Regions from separate parts of the Micromonospora sp. CA-263727 genome, predicted to be linked through region 2. Evidence: predicted binding sites of a transcription regulator. Region 2 holds the regulator's gene; the other holds the start of a gene.
The links. Region 2 encodes HrcA, which represses chaperone genes, less so after heat shock. Its sites were predicted from a motif close to GGTTNGCACNCTCNNNNNGAGNGTGCNAACC; they were not measured.
Positions count from the first base shown of each region.

Region 1 (5,945 bases), 810 kb from region 2:
TCCGCCGGGCTGCCCGGCTGGCGTGACGCCGGCCCGCAGGCCCGGGTGGGCGTCTGCCTGGAGATCCTCGACCGGCTGCACAAGCACGTGTTCGAGCTGGCCAACGCGGTGCAGTTCACCAGCGGCCAGGCGTTCGTGATGGCCTTCCAGGCCGGTGGTGCGCACGCGCTGGACCGCGCCCTGGAGGCGATCGCCTACGCGTACGCGGAGATGACCCGGCACCCCGGCACGGCCGGCTGGGAGAAGGCCGCCGGCAAGGGCGACCCGCTGCGGATGACCAAGACCTTCCACGTGGTGCCCCGGGGTGTCGCCCTGGTCATCGGCTGCAACACCTTCCCGACCTGGAACTCGTACCCGGGCCTGTTCGCCTCGCTGGTCACCGGCAACCCGGTGGTGGTCAAGCCGCACCCGCGCGCCGTGCTCCCGCTCGCCATCACCGTGCGCTACGCCCGCGAGGTGCTCGCCGAGGCCGGCTTCGACCCGAACCTGGTGCTGCTCGCCCCGGAGGCCCCCGGCGAGAAGCTCGCCTCGACGCTGGCTCTGCACCCGGCTGTCAAGATCGTCGACTTCACCGGTTCCACCGAGTACGGCGACTGGCTGGAGGCAAACGCCCGGCAGGCGGCCGTCTACACGGAGAAGGCCGGGCTCAACACGGTGGTGGTCGACTCCACCGACGACTTCGCCGGCATGTGCCGCAACCTGGGCTTCACGCTCACGCTCTACAGCGGCCAGATGTGCACCACCTCGCAGAACATCCTCATCCCGCGTGACGGGATCGCCACCGACCAGGGGCACAAGAGCTTCGACGAGGTGGCTGCCGGGATCGCCGCGACGGTCGGCAAGCTCACCGCCGACCCGGCCCGGGGCGTCGAGCTGACCGGTGCGATCGTCAACGACGGCGTGCTGGAGCGCCTCGACGAGGTGACCAAGGTCGGTGAGCCGGTGCTGGAGTCGCGTGCCGTCGAGCACCCGTCGTTCCCCGGCGCGGTCGTGCGTACGCCGACCATCGTCAAGCTGGACGCCGGCGACACCGCGACCTACTCGCGGGAGTGGTTCGGGCCGATCTCCTTCGCCATCGCCACCGACTCCACCGCGCACAGCCTGGAAATCCTGCGCGCGACGGTGGGGGAGAAGGGCGCGCTGACCGCCGCGGTCTACTCCACCGACGAGTCGGTGCTGGACGCCACCGAGACCGCCGCGATCGAGGTCGGCGTGCACCTCTCCGGCAACCTCACCGGCGGGGTCTTCGTGAACCAGTCGGCGGCCTTCTCCGACTTCCACGGCAGCGGGGCGAACGCGGCGGCCAACTCGGCGCTGACCGACGGCGCGTACGTCGCCAACCGGTTCCGCATCGTGCAGAGTCGCCGGCACATCTAGTCACGGGGCGGGGTTCCGGGGCTGCCCCGGAACCCTCCGTCTCACCCTGATTCCGGAGCCCGGAAAGCTACGCGGGGCGGCGCATCTCGAGTTCGCGGAGGGTGGGGATCCTCGGGTGCGGGACGCGGACGCCGGTGTCGACGAAGCCCAATCTCCGGTATGCCCGGTAGGCGCGGTCGTTGCCCACCACCACTTCGAGCATCAGCTCGTCCCGCCGGCAGGCCCGGGACCAGGTTGCCACCGCGGCCACCAGGTCGGCGAGCAGGCCACTGCCGCGCCAGGCGGGCGTGATGTAGATCGCGTAGAGGAGGGTGACGCCCGGCTCGGCGGGGTGGGCGAGCCCGCCCGCGTGCCCGACCAGCCGACCGCCGGGGTCCGCCACGAACTGTGCGGTATTGACGCCGGCCGAGACTTGGGCGATCCGGGCGGCGTACTCGGCGTGCGGGCGGGCGGCTGCCTCGGCGACGGTCTCCAGGAAGGCCAACGGGGCATCGGCGAGCATCTCCAGGCGCAGCGCGCGCATCCGGCTGGCATCCGTGGGCCGGACCCGACGGATCTCGGCGAGCCGTCGGCCCGTGTCGTCCGCGACGCTCGTCATGCCCGCATGCTTATCACAATGACGTACGACGATGCCCTCGGCCGGAATATGCCCGATTTGTGGTCGTGCGCCGCCGTCACGCCTCGTGTACCGTGCGATTTCGGTCACCGTTTCAGTGGTCGTCTTCGACCCGGAAACCGGTGGGTTCCGGGTGCCGGCGCGCCGGCAGTCCCGGGGTAGTGGAACGCCGTGCAGAGTGAGGACAACACCGTGGCACAGGGCACCGTGAAGTGGTTCAACGCCGAAAAGGGCTACGGCTTCATCGCCGTCGACGGCGGGCAGGATGTCTTCGTCCACTTCTCCGCGATCGAGATGGACGGCTACAAGGCACTGGACGACGGCCAGCGGGTGGAGTTCGAGATCGCCCAGGGTCAGAAGGGCCCCCAGGCCGAGCGGGTACGCCTCATCGCCTGACTGCATGCCGCCCACCGCGCCGGCCGACCGCCGGCAGGTGTGGCGTGATCGTGGCCGGTGGGGGCTGCGGTGCGGGCACCTCACAAGGGAAGATCATGAGCCGTTCAGCCATCGCTGAGGAGGGTTCATGTCCGACCAGCCACCCCCGGCAGATCCGTCCCGGCCTTCCCTCGGCGAGCCGGACCCGCCCGGTATGCCGGCGGCCTATCCCGGCCAGCCGCCTCACCCGGGCCAGCCTTACCCGGGTCAGCCGTATCCGGGCCAGCCTTACCCGGGTCAGTCTTATCCCGGCCAGCCGCCCTACGGCTGGTACCACCCGGCCGGATACGGTCTTGATCCGTCCGATGTCCTGGTCACCCCGCCCGGCGCCGGTCTGGGCGGCTGGCTCGCCCGCTGCGTGGGCGCGGTCCGCCGGAGCTGGCAGCTGCTGCTGCCGATCCTCGTACTGACCCAGGTGCTGCCGGCTGCGGCGCTCTCGATCCTCGCGCTGGCGGTGGAGCCCGCGGGGCGCTGGGAGGTCGAGGTCGTCGGCGACACCGCCGAACTGCCCGCGACCTTCTGGACCGATCTCGGTGTGATGCTGGGTGTGCTGGTCGGCGGGGGCCTGATCATCGGCTTGGTGCAGTGTGCCGGCTGGGCCGCCGGGACCTGGGTGATCGCCCGGCAGGCAGCCGGCGAGGCGGTCAGCCTCGGTGCCGCTCTGCGCTACGGCCTGCGCCGGGCGCTCGGCCTCTGGGCCTGGACGTTGATCATTGCGTTGATCGTGACCCTCGGTGCCTGCTTCTGCCTTCTGCCCGGCATCTACGCGGCATTCGCCCTGGCCATGGTCGGCCCGGTGTACCTGTTCGAGCGGCGTGATCCGATCAGTCGGTCCCACCGGATGCTGCTGGCCCGGTTCGGCATGCTGCTCGGTCGGCTGGCCCTGGTGTTCGTGACCGCGATCGTGGTGTCGCTGGTCGCCGGTGTGCTGGAGTCGGTGGCGAGGATGCCGTTCGGCGCCGTGCCGTTGGACTCCCCGGGTGCGGCGGCGGGCGTGACGATCGTGATCGGGGTGGGAGCGCTGCTGGCGCTGCCGGCCCATCTCGCCCAGCTGGTCGGGCTGGTCGTCACCTACGCCGAGCAGCGGGCCCACGAGGCTCCGGTGAACAGCGCGCAACTGGCTGCCGAACTCGGCTGACCCGGGCGGTCGCGCTTGCACTCGGCAGGGCAGAGTGCTAAACAAGTCATTGGCACTCGCATAGCGTGAGTGCCAGATGGTCGGGACGGTGGGGCCACGGCCGCACTCGTGGCACAACCACGAGTGGGGCACATGGCCGGTCGTCGCGGGCTATCCGGCCCGGCCGAGGAGACGTCGCCGTCGCCAGGTGGCGACGTCCCAAGGTGCGTACACCAGACGGCCCATCCGGGGCACACACTCGGGTGGCCCGTGAGTGTCCAGGAGGACAACGCCGTATGGCCAAGATGATCGCGTTCGACGAAGAGGCGCGCCGCGGCCTCGAGCGGGGCATGAACCAGCTCGCCGATGCCGTGAAGGTGACCCTCGGCCCCAAGGGCCGCAACGTCGTGCTCGAGAAGAAGTGGGGTGCCCCCACCATCACCAACGATGGTGTGAGCATCGCCAAGGAGATCGAGCTCGAGGACCCGTACGAGAAGATCGGCGCCGAGCTGGTCAAGGAGGTCGCCAAGAAGACCGACGACGTCGCCGGTGACGGCACGACGACGGCGACCGTCCTGGCCCAGGCTCTCGTTCGCGAGGGTCTGCGCAACGTGGCTGCCGGTGCCAACCCGATGGCCCTGAAGCGGGGCATCGAGGCCGCGGTCGCGAACGTCTCGGAGGAGCTGCTGAAGCTCGCCAAGGACGTCGAGACCAAGGAGCAGATCGCCTCCACCGCCTCCATCTCCGCTGGTGACACCAGCGTCGGCGAGATCATCGCCGAGGCGATGGACAAGGTCGGCAAGGAAGGCGTCATCACCGTCGAGGAGAGCAACACCTTCGGTCTGGAGCTGGAGCTCACCGAGGGTATGCGCTTCGACAAGGGCTACATCTCGGCCTACTTCATGACCGACCCGGAGCGTATGGAGGCCGTCTTCGACGACCCGTACATCCTGATCGCCAACAGCAAGATCTCGTCGGTCAAGGACCTGCTCCCGATCCTGGAGAAGGTCATGCAGTCGGGCAAGCCGCTGCTGATCATCGCCGAGGACCTGGAGGGCGAGGCCCTGGCCACCCTGGTGGTCAACAAGGTCCGGGGCACCTTCAAGTCGGTCGCCGTCAAGGCGCCGGGCTTCGGTGACCGCCGCAAGGCCATGCTGACCGACATCGCCATCCTCGCCGGTGGTCAGGTCATCAGCGAGGAGGTCGGCCTCAAGCTGGACGCCGTCAGCCTCGACATGCTGGGCCGCGCCCGCAAGGTCGTGGTGACCAAGGACGAGACCACCATCGTCGATGGTGCCGGCGACGCCGAGCAGATCCAGGGCCGGGTCAACCAGATCCGGGCCGAGATCGACAAGAGCGACTCCGACTACGACCGGGAGAAGCTGCAGGAGCGTCTGGCCAAGCTGGCCGGCGGTGTTGCGGTGATCAAGGTCGGCGCGGCCACCGAGGTCGAGCTGAAGGAGCGCAAGCACCGCATCGAGGACGCCGTCCGCAACGCCAAGGCGGCCGTCGAGGAGGGCATCGTCCCGGGTGGTGGTGTCGCGCTGGTGCAGGCCGGCAAGACCGCCTTCGACAAGCTCGACCTGGCCGGTGACGAGGCGACCGGCGCGCAGATCGTCAAGATCGCGCTGGACGCCCCGCTGCGGCAGATCGCCGTCAACGCCGGCCTCGAAGGTGGCGTCGTCGTCGAGCGGGTCCGCAACCTCGACTCGGGTCACGGCCTCAACGCCGCGACCGGCGAGTACGTGGACCTGCTGGCCGCGGGCATCATCGACCCGGCCAAGGTGACCCGTTCGGCGCTGCAGAACGCGTCGTCGATCGCCGCGCTCTTCCTCACCACCGAGGCCGTCGTGGCGGACAAGCCGGAGAAGACCCCGGCCGCCCCGGCTGGTCCGGGTGGCGGGGAGATGGACTTCTGAGTCCAGCACCAAACACCGAAAGGGCGGGTCGCGTCAGCGGCCCGCCCTTTTCCTATCTTGGCAGGGGACGCTGGTTGCGCCGTTTCTGCGCCCGGTTGTACGGCGGGCGGTGCGGCACCGGCTCGTCCACCAGGATCAGCGGCTCCTCGGGCGGTTCCGCCGCTCCGGTCATCTCCGCCAGCTGTTCGGCGTCACCGTAGTCGAGGCGGTCGATCGGCAGTTGGCCCGGGAAGTCGTGGACCGGGGCCCAGGTGACGGGTGGGACGTCCTGGATCTGATCGTCGTCCGTGGTCATGGCTGCCTCCTTAACCAAACGGTAGGGGGCGTCGATGGCTCGGGCGGGTGAATGGCGCTATCAGGTCTTATGCGCTATTCACCCGCTTTTGCCGTGCCGAGGGCTAACTGCCGACGCTCAGGGCTGGGTGGTGATGCCGCCCCGGCCGCCGAACGGGTCGTCGACGGTGGATTTGGTGACGACGTG
Region 1 covers NZ_CP192031.1:6,495,031-6,500,975, reverse strand. The annotation lists gene paaN (phenylacetic acid degradation protein PaaN) at 1-1,377, shown strand, start outside; gene ACQPYA_RS28580 (N-acetyltransferase family protein) at 1,445-1,975, opposite strand; gene ACQPYA_RS28575 (cold-shock protein) at 2,186-2,389, shown strand; gene ACQPYA_RS28570 (DUF3824 domain-containing protein) at 2,517-3,566, shown strand; gene groL (chaperonin GroEL) at 3,842-5,464, shown strand; gene ACQPYA_RS28560 (hypothetical protein) at 5,517-5,759, opposite strand; gene ACQPYA_RS28555 (hypothetical protein) at 5,877-5,945, opposite strand, start outside.
Region 1: the regulator HrcA is predicted to act here: its motif matches at 3,614-3,644, upstream of groL (chaperonin GroEL).

Region 2 (5,945 bases):
CGGCAGCCACGCCCGGCGGGCCTGCTTCGCCGCCTCCCGGGCGGTCGCCACCCACTTGCCCCGGGCCCGTACGCCCCGCTCGCCGCGCCACTGCACCACCGAGCGGCTCGCCGCCCAGGGCACGATCTCGTCCACCCCGACCTCGGTCATCGCCTGCACGGCCAGCTCACCCCGGTCGCCCTTGGCGATGCCCTGCACCACCACGAGCCGCGGGTTCGACGCGTCGGCGTACCCACGGGCGGTGATGTCGAGGTCGAGGGTGCCCCGGCCGACGGCGGTGACCACCGCGGTGGCCGTGCCGCCCCGGCCGTCGGCGAGCAGCAGCTCCTCGCCCACCCGCAGCCGCTGCACGGTGGCGGCGTGGTGGCCCTCCGGCCCGTCGAGCAGCATCGAGTCGGCGGTCGGCAGCGACTCGACGAGAAACAGCGGGGCGGACACGAACGACAGGTTAGTGCGGCTCAGGCGTGGCCGTTGAAGGCGTCGCGCATCCGGGAGAAGAAGCCGCCCTGCTTGCTCAGCTCGGCGACCTCCTCGCCCCGGGTCTTGGCGAACTCGCGCAGCATCCGCTCCTGCTCGGCGTCGAGCTTGGTCGGGGTCCGGACGTCGAGATGCACGTAGAGGTCGCCCCGACCGGTGCCGCGCAGGTGCGGCACGCCGCGGGCGCGTAGCCGCAGCGTGCTGCCCGGCTGGGTACCCGGCTTGACGTCGACCGGCTCCTCGCTGTCCAGCGCCTTGATGGTCAGCCGGGTGCCGAGCGCGGCGGCGGTCATCGGCACGGTGACCCGGCAGTGCAGGTCGTCGCCCTTGCGGGAGAAGACGTCGTGGGGCCGCTCGTGGATCTCCACGTAGAGATCCCCGGCGGTGCCGCCGCCCGGGCCGACCTCGCCCTGCTGGGCGAGACGGATACGCATGCCGTCCTCCACCCCGGCCGGGATCTTGACGGTCAGCGACCGGCGGGTCCGGACCCGGCCGTCGCCGGCGCAGGTCGGGCAGGGCTGCGGGATGGTGGTGCCGTGCCCCTGGCAGACCGTGCACGGCCGGGCGGATACCACCTGGCCGAGGAAGGTGCGCTGCACGGACTGCACCTCGCCCCGGCCACCGCACGCCTCACAGGTGGCCAGATGGGTGCCGGCCGCGGTGCCGGCCCCGGAGCAGGTGGTGCAGAGCACCGCCGTGTCGACGGTGATCGGCGCCTCGACCCCGAAGGCGGTCTCGTGCAGGTCCAGTTCCAGCCGCAGGATCGCGTCGGCGCCGGGCCGGGTACGCGGCCGTGGCCCCCGGCCGGCACCGGTGGCGCCGCCGAAGAAGGCGTCCATGATGTCCTGGAAGCCGACGAACGGGCCGGCGCCCCCGGGGCCGCCCGGGCCGCCGGGACCGCCGCCGCCCGGGGCCAGCGGATCGCCACCGAGGTCGACGATCTGCCGTTTCCGGTCGTCCGACAGGACCTCGTACGCGGCGTTGATGTCCTTGAACTTCTCCTGTGCCTCCGGGTCCGGATTGACATCCGGGTGGAACTGCCGCGCCAGCTTGCGGTAGGCGCGCTTGATCTCGTCGTCGGAGGCGCCCCGGCTCACGCCGAGAATGCCGTAGTAGTCCCTGGCCACTGCGTTCCGTGTCCTCGTGTTCGTCTCGCGTTACGCCGTTCGGCGGCGGCAGCCTGCCGTCGGCCCTGACTGGTCAGTTCTGGGCCAGCAGCTCGCCCACGTAGCGTGCCACGGCCCTCACCGTGGCGATGGTGCCGGGGTAGTCCATCCGCGTCGGTCCCAGCACGCCCATCCCCCCGACGATGGTCGCGCCCGGGCCGTATCCGGTGCTGACCACGGAAGCCGCCCGCAGGTTGTCGATCTGGTTCTCGTCGCCGATCCGCACCCTCAGCGTGCTCGGCTCCACCTCGCCGATGAGCTTGAGCAGGACGACCTCCTCCTCAAGCGCTTCGAGGATCGGACGCAACGAGCCCTGGAAATCGAGCAGGCCACCCCGGGTGAGGTTGGCGGTGCCGGCCAGGGCGAGCCGCTCCTCGTGCCGCTCGACCAGAGTTTCCAGCAGCACGGTGGAGAGCGTCGTCATGGCCGGACGCAGGTGCGGCAGGGACTCGTCGATGAGCGCCTGCACCAGCGGCGGGGTGTCCGACAACCGGGTGCCGACCAGCTTCTCGTTGACCAGCCGGCGCAGGTCGAGGACGTCCTCGGCGGGGATCGGCGCGGGCAGCTCGACCAGCCGCTGCTCGACCCGGCCGGTGTCGGCGATCATGACCAGCATCAACCGGGTGGTGGAGATCGGCACCAGTTCCAGGTGGCGCACCCGGGACCGGGCCAGGCTCGGGTACTGCACCACGGCGACCTGGCGGGTCAGCTGAGCCAGCAGCCGGACGGTGCGATGCACCACGTCGTCGAGGTCGACCGCGCCGGCCAGGAAGCGCTCGATGGCCCGCCGCTCGGCCGGGCTGAGCGGCTTGACCCGGCTCAGCCGGTCGACGAAGAGCCGGTAGCCACGGTCGGTGGGCACCCGGCCGGCACTGGTGTGTGGCTGGCGGATGTAGCCCTCCTCTTCCAGCACGGCCATGTCGTTGCGGACGGTGGCCGGCGAGACGCCGAGCTGGTGCCGCTCGACCAGCGCCTTGCTGCCAACCGGCTCCTGGGTGGCGACGTAGTCCTCGACGATTGCCCGAAGCACGGCCAGCTTGCGGTCGTCGAGACCCATCCTTTCCACCTCCTGTCGCTGGTCAGCCCCGGAGGCGACGGCCGCCGGAACAACGCCCTGGCACTCGACTGTAGCGAGTGCCAGTCTACGTCGGTGGCCCCGCCGACGCGATGATCAAGTCACCACAGCTGTCCGAGGTCCGATCGTCGGGTTGACACTCGCCGGTGTCGCTATGGTGCACCGTTGCCAGTGGCACCTAACGTGACCTCCATGACTGAACCACCTCGTCCCTCAGACGCCGGCGACGAACCCACGACTCCAATGTCCGGCTCCGCTGGCCAGCCCGGCTATCCCCCGCCCGGCGGCTATCCGCCGCCCACCGGCGACCAGCCGCCGCCGGCTGGATACCCCCCGCCCGGTGGCTACCCCCCGCCGGGCGGCCAGCCCGGTGTCGGCTACCCGACCGGCGGCTACGGCGCTCCCGCGCCGCCCCCCGGCTACGCCAGCAACGAGGACAAGACCTGGGCGCTGATCGCCCACTTCGGCGGCGCCGCCGGCGCGCTGATCAGCGCCGGACCGCTGGGCTTCGTCGCACCGCTCATCGCGTACGTGGTCCGCGGTCAGCAGTCGCCGGCCGCCCGGGCGCACGCCGTGGCGGCGTTGAACTTCCAGATCCTCTGGTCGATCATCGCGTTCGTGCTGCTCTTCGTGAGCTGGTGCCTGGCCTTCCTGCCCAGCATCGCGGTCATGGTGATCCAGATCATCTTCGGCGTCATCGCCGGCCTCAAGGCCAACGAGGGACAGCACTACCGCTACCCGATGTCCGCCAGCTTCATCAAGTGAGCCGATCCGGCCAGCCGACGGGCTGGCCGGATCCGCCCTCGCTCAGGGCAGCAGGTCGCGCACGACGGCGTCGGCCAGCAGCCGGCCGCGCAGGGTCAGCACCGCCCGGCCGGCGGCGTGGTCGTCCGGAGTCAGCAGGCCGTCGGCCAGGGCGCGCTCCGCGCCGGCCCGGCCGGCCTCGTCCAGCACCGCCAACGGCAGGCCGCTGGCGAGCCGCAGCCGGAGCATCACGTCCTCCATGTGCGCCTCGTCGTCGGTGAGCACCTCCCGGGCGAGTCCGGGTGACCCACCGGTGGCCAGGCGCTGCGCGTACGTGCCGGGGTGTTTGACGTTCCACCAGCGCACGCCGCCGACGTGGCTGTGCGCCCCCGGGCCGAGGCCCCACCAGTCGCCGCCGGTCCAGTAGAGCAGGTTGTGCCGGCACCGGGCGGCCGGCGTACGGGCCCAGTTGGAAACCTCGTACCAGGAGAAACCGGCCGCGCCGAGGGCGGCCTCGGCGGCCAGGTAGCGGTCCGCGGCGACGTCGTCGTCGGGGTACGGCAGCTCGCCGCGACGCATCCGCGCGGCCAGCCGGGTGCCGTCCTCGACGATCAGGGCGTACGCGCTGACGTGGTCCACGCCCGCCGCCACGACCTGGTCCAGCGAGGCGGCGAAGTCCTCGGCCCGCTCCCCCGGCGTGCCGTAGATCAGGTCGAGGTTGACGTGGTCGAACCCGGCGTCGCGGGCCTCCAGCGCGGCGGCGGTGGCCCGGCCGGCGCGGTGCCGGCGGTCGAGCACCGCGAGCACCCCCGGGGCGGCCGACTGCATGCCCAGCGAGATCCGGGTGTAGCCGGCCGCCCGCAGCTCCTTCAGCGACTCGGGGTTGACCGACTCCGGGTTGGCCTCGGTGGTCACCTCCGCGTCGCCGGCCAGCCCCCAGGTGCGGTCGATGGCGTCGAGGATCCGGGCCAGGTCGTCGGCGGGCAGCAGGGTGGGGGTGCCACCGCCGACGAAGACCGTCTCGACCCGGCGCGGCGGCCGGTCGCCGAGCACCCGCGCGGCGAGCGCCAGCTCGGCGAGGACGGTGTCGGCGTAGCCGTCCCGGCTCGCGCCGCCACCCAGCTCCTCGGCGGTGTACGTGTTGAAGTCGCAGTAGCCGCAACGGCTGGCGCAGAAGGGCACGTGCACGTACACCCCGAAGCCACGGTCACCCACGGTCGGGCGGGCGGAGGCGGGCAGCGCCCCGTCGACGGGGACGGGTTCGCCTGCTGGAAGGAGGCCGGGCATGGCCACTAGTGTGCCCTCACATGACCTCTGCCGACGCGCTCGTCCGGGTTGCCACGGCCCGTGGGGTGACCACCCTCACCCTGGACAGCCCGCACAACCGCAACGCGCTCTCCACGCCGCTGATGACCGAGCTGCTGACCGGGCTGGCCGCCGCGGTCGCCGACGACACGGTCCGGGTGATCGTGCTCGACCACACCGGCCCGGTCTTCTGCTCCGGGGCGGACCTGAAGGAGACGGCGGCCGCGTACGCCAGCGGGACGGTGCCCGCCGGGATGCTGGGTGACGTGCTCGCGGCGGTCTGGGAGTGCCCGAAGCCGGTGTTGGCGCGGGTCGGCGGCCCGGCCCGGGCCGGCGGGCTGGGCCTGATCGCGGCGGCCGACCTGGCGGTCTGCGCGGCCGAGGCGACGTTCGCCTTCACCGAGGTACGGATCGGGGTGATCCCGGCGGTGATCTCGGCAACCGTGCTGCCCCGGCTGCACCCCCGGGCGGCGGCCGAGCTCTACCTGACCGGCGACCCCTTCGACGGCCGGCGGGCGGCGGAGATCGGCCTGGTCACCGCCGCGGTGCCGGCCGACGAGCTGGACGCCGCGGTGGAGCGGTACCGCGACTCGCTGGTGCACGGCGCCCCATCCGCGCTGGCCGGCGCGAAGGAGTTGCTGCGCCGCCCGGCCGCCACCGGCCTGCGCGCCGAGTTGGCGGAGCTGGCCGCGGTCTCCACCCGCTACTTCCTCTCCGGTGACGGCGTCGAGGGGGTCGCCGCGTTCCGCGAGAAGCGCCCGCCCCGGTGGGTGGCCGAACTCGACAGGTGAGTACCGGCCGGGACGGGGAACCCCCGGTCGGCGCGGTCCCGTGGCGGGTGGAACCGGTCGGACGACCCGAACGGACCGATGGGGGACGTACGCTTGGCGGACGTCGTACGGGAGGTGCGGGTGCGGGCTCGGGCAGTCGTGGCGGGTTTCGTGGTTCTCGTGGTGGTCGCCGTGATCGGGATCGTGCTCGGGATACGACAGGTCGGAGACCGGCTGCGACTGCCGTTGGCCGGCCGGACCTGCACCGTGCAGGCCGAGGGGACGGTCTCCCTGAACGCCCACCAGATGGCCAACGCGGCGACGATCGCGGCCATCGGCATCCGGCGCGGGATGCCCGAGCGGGCCGTGGTGGTGGCGCTGGCCACCGCCTACCAGGAGTCCGGGCTG
Region 2 covers NZ_CP192031.1:5,688,408-5,694,352, forward strand. The annotation lists gene ACQPYA_RS24790 (16S rRNA (uracil(1498)-N(3))-methyltransferase) at 1-438, opposite strand, end outside; gene dnaJ (molecular chaperone DnaJ) at 459-1,604, opposite strand; gene hrcA (heat-inducible transcriptional repressor HrcA) at 1,678-2,700, opposite strand; gene ACQPYA_RS24805 (DUF4870 domain-containing protein) at 2,911-3,483, shown strand; gene hemW (radical SAM family heme chaperone HemW) at 3,526-4,749, opposite strand; gene ACQPYA_RS24815 (enoyl-CoA hydratase-related protein) at 4,770-5,558, shown strand; gene ACQPYA_RS24820 (hypothetical protein) at 5,673-5,945, shown strand, end outside.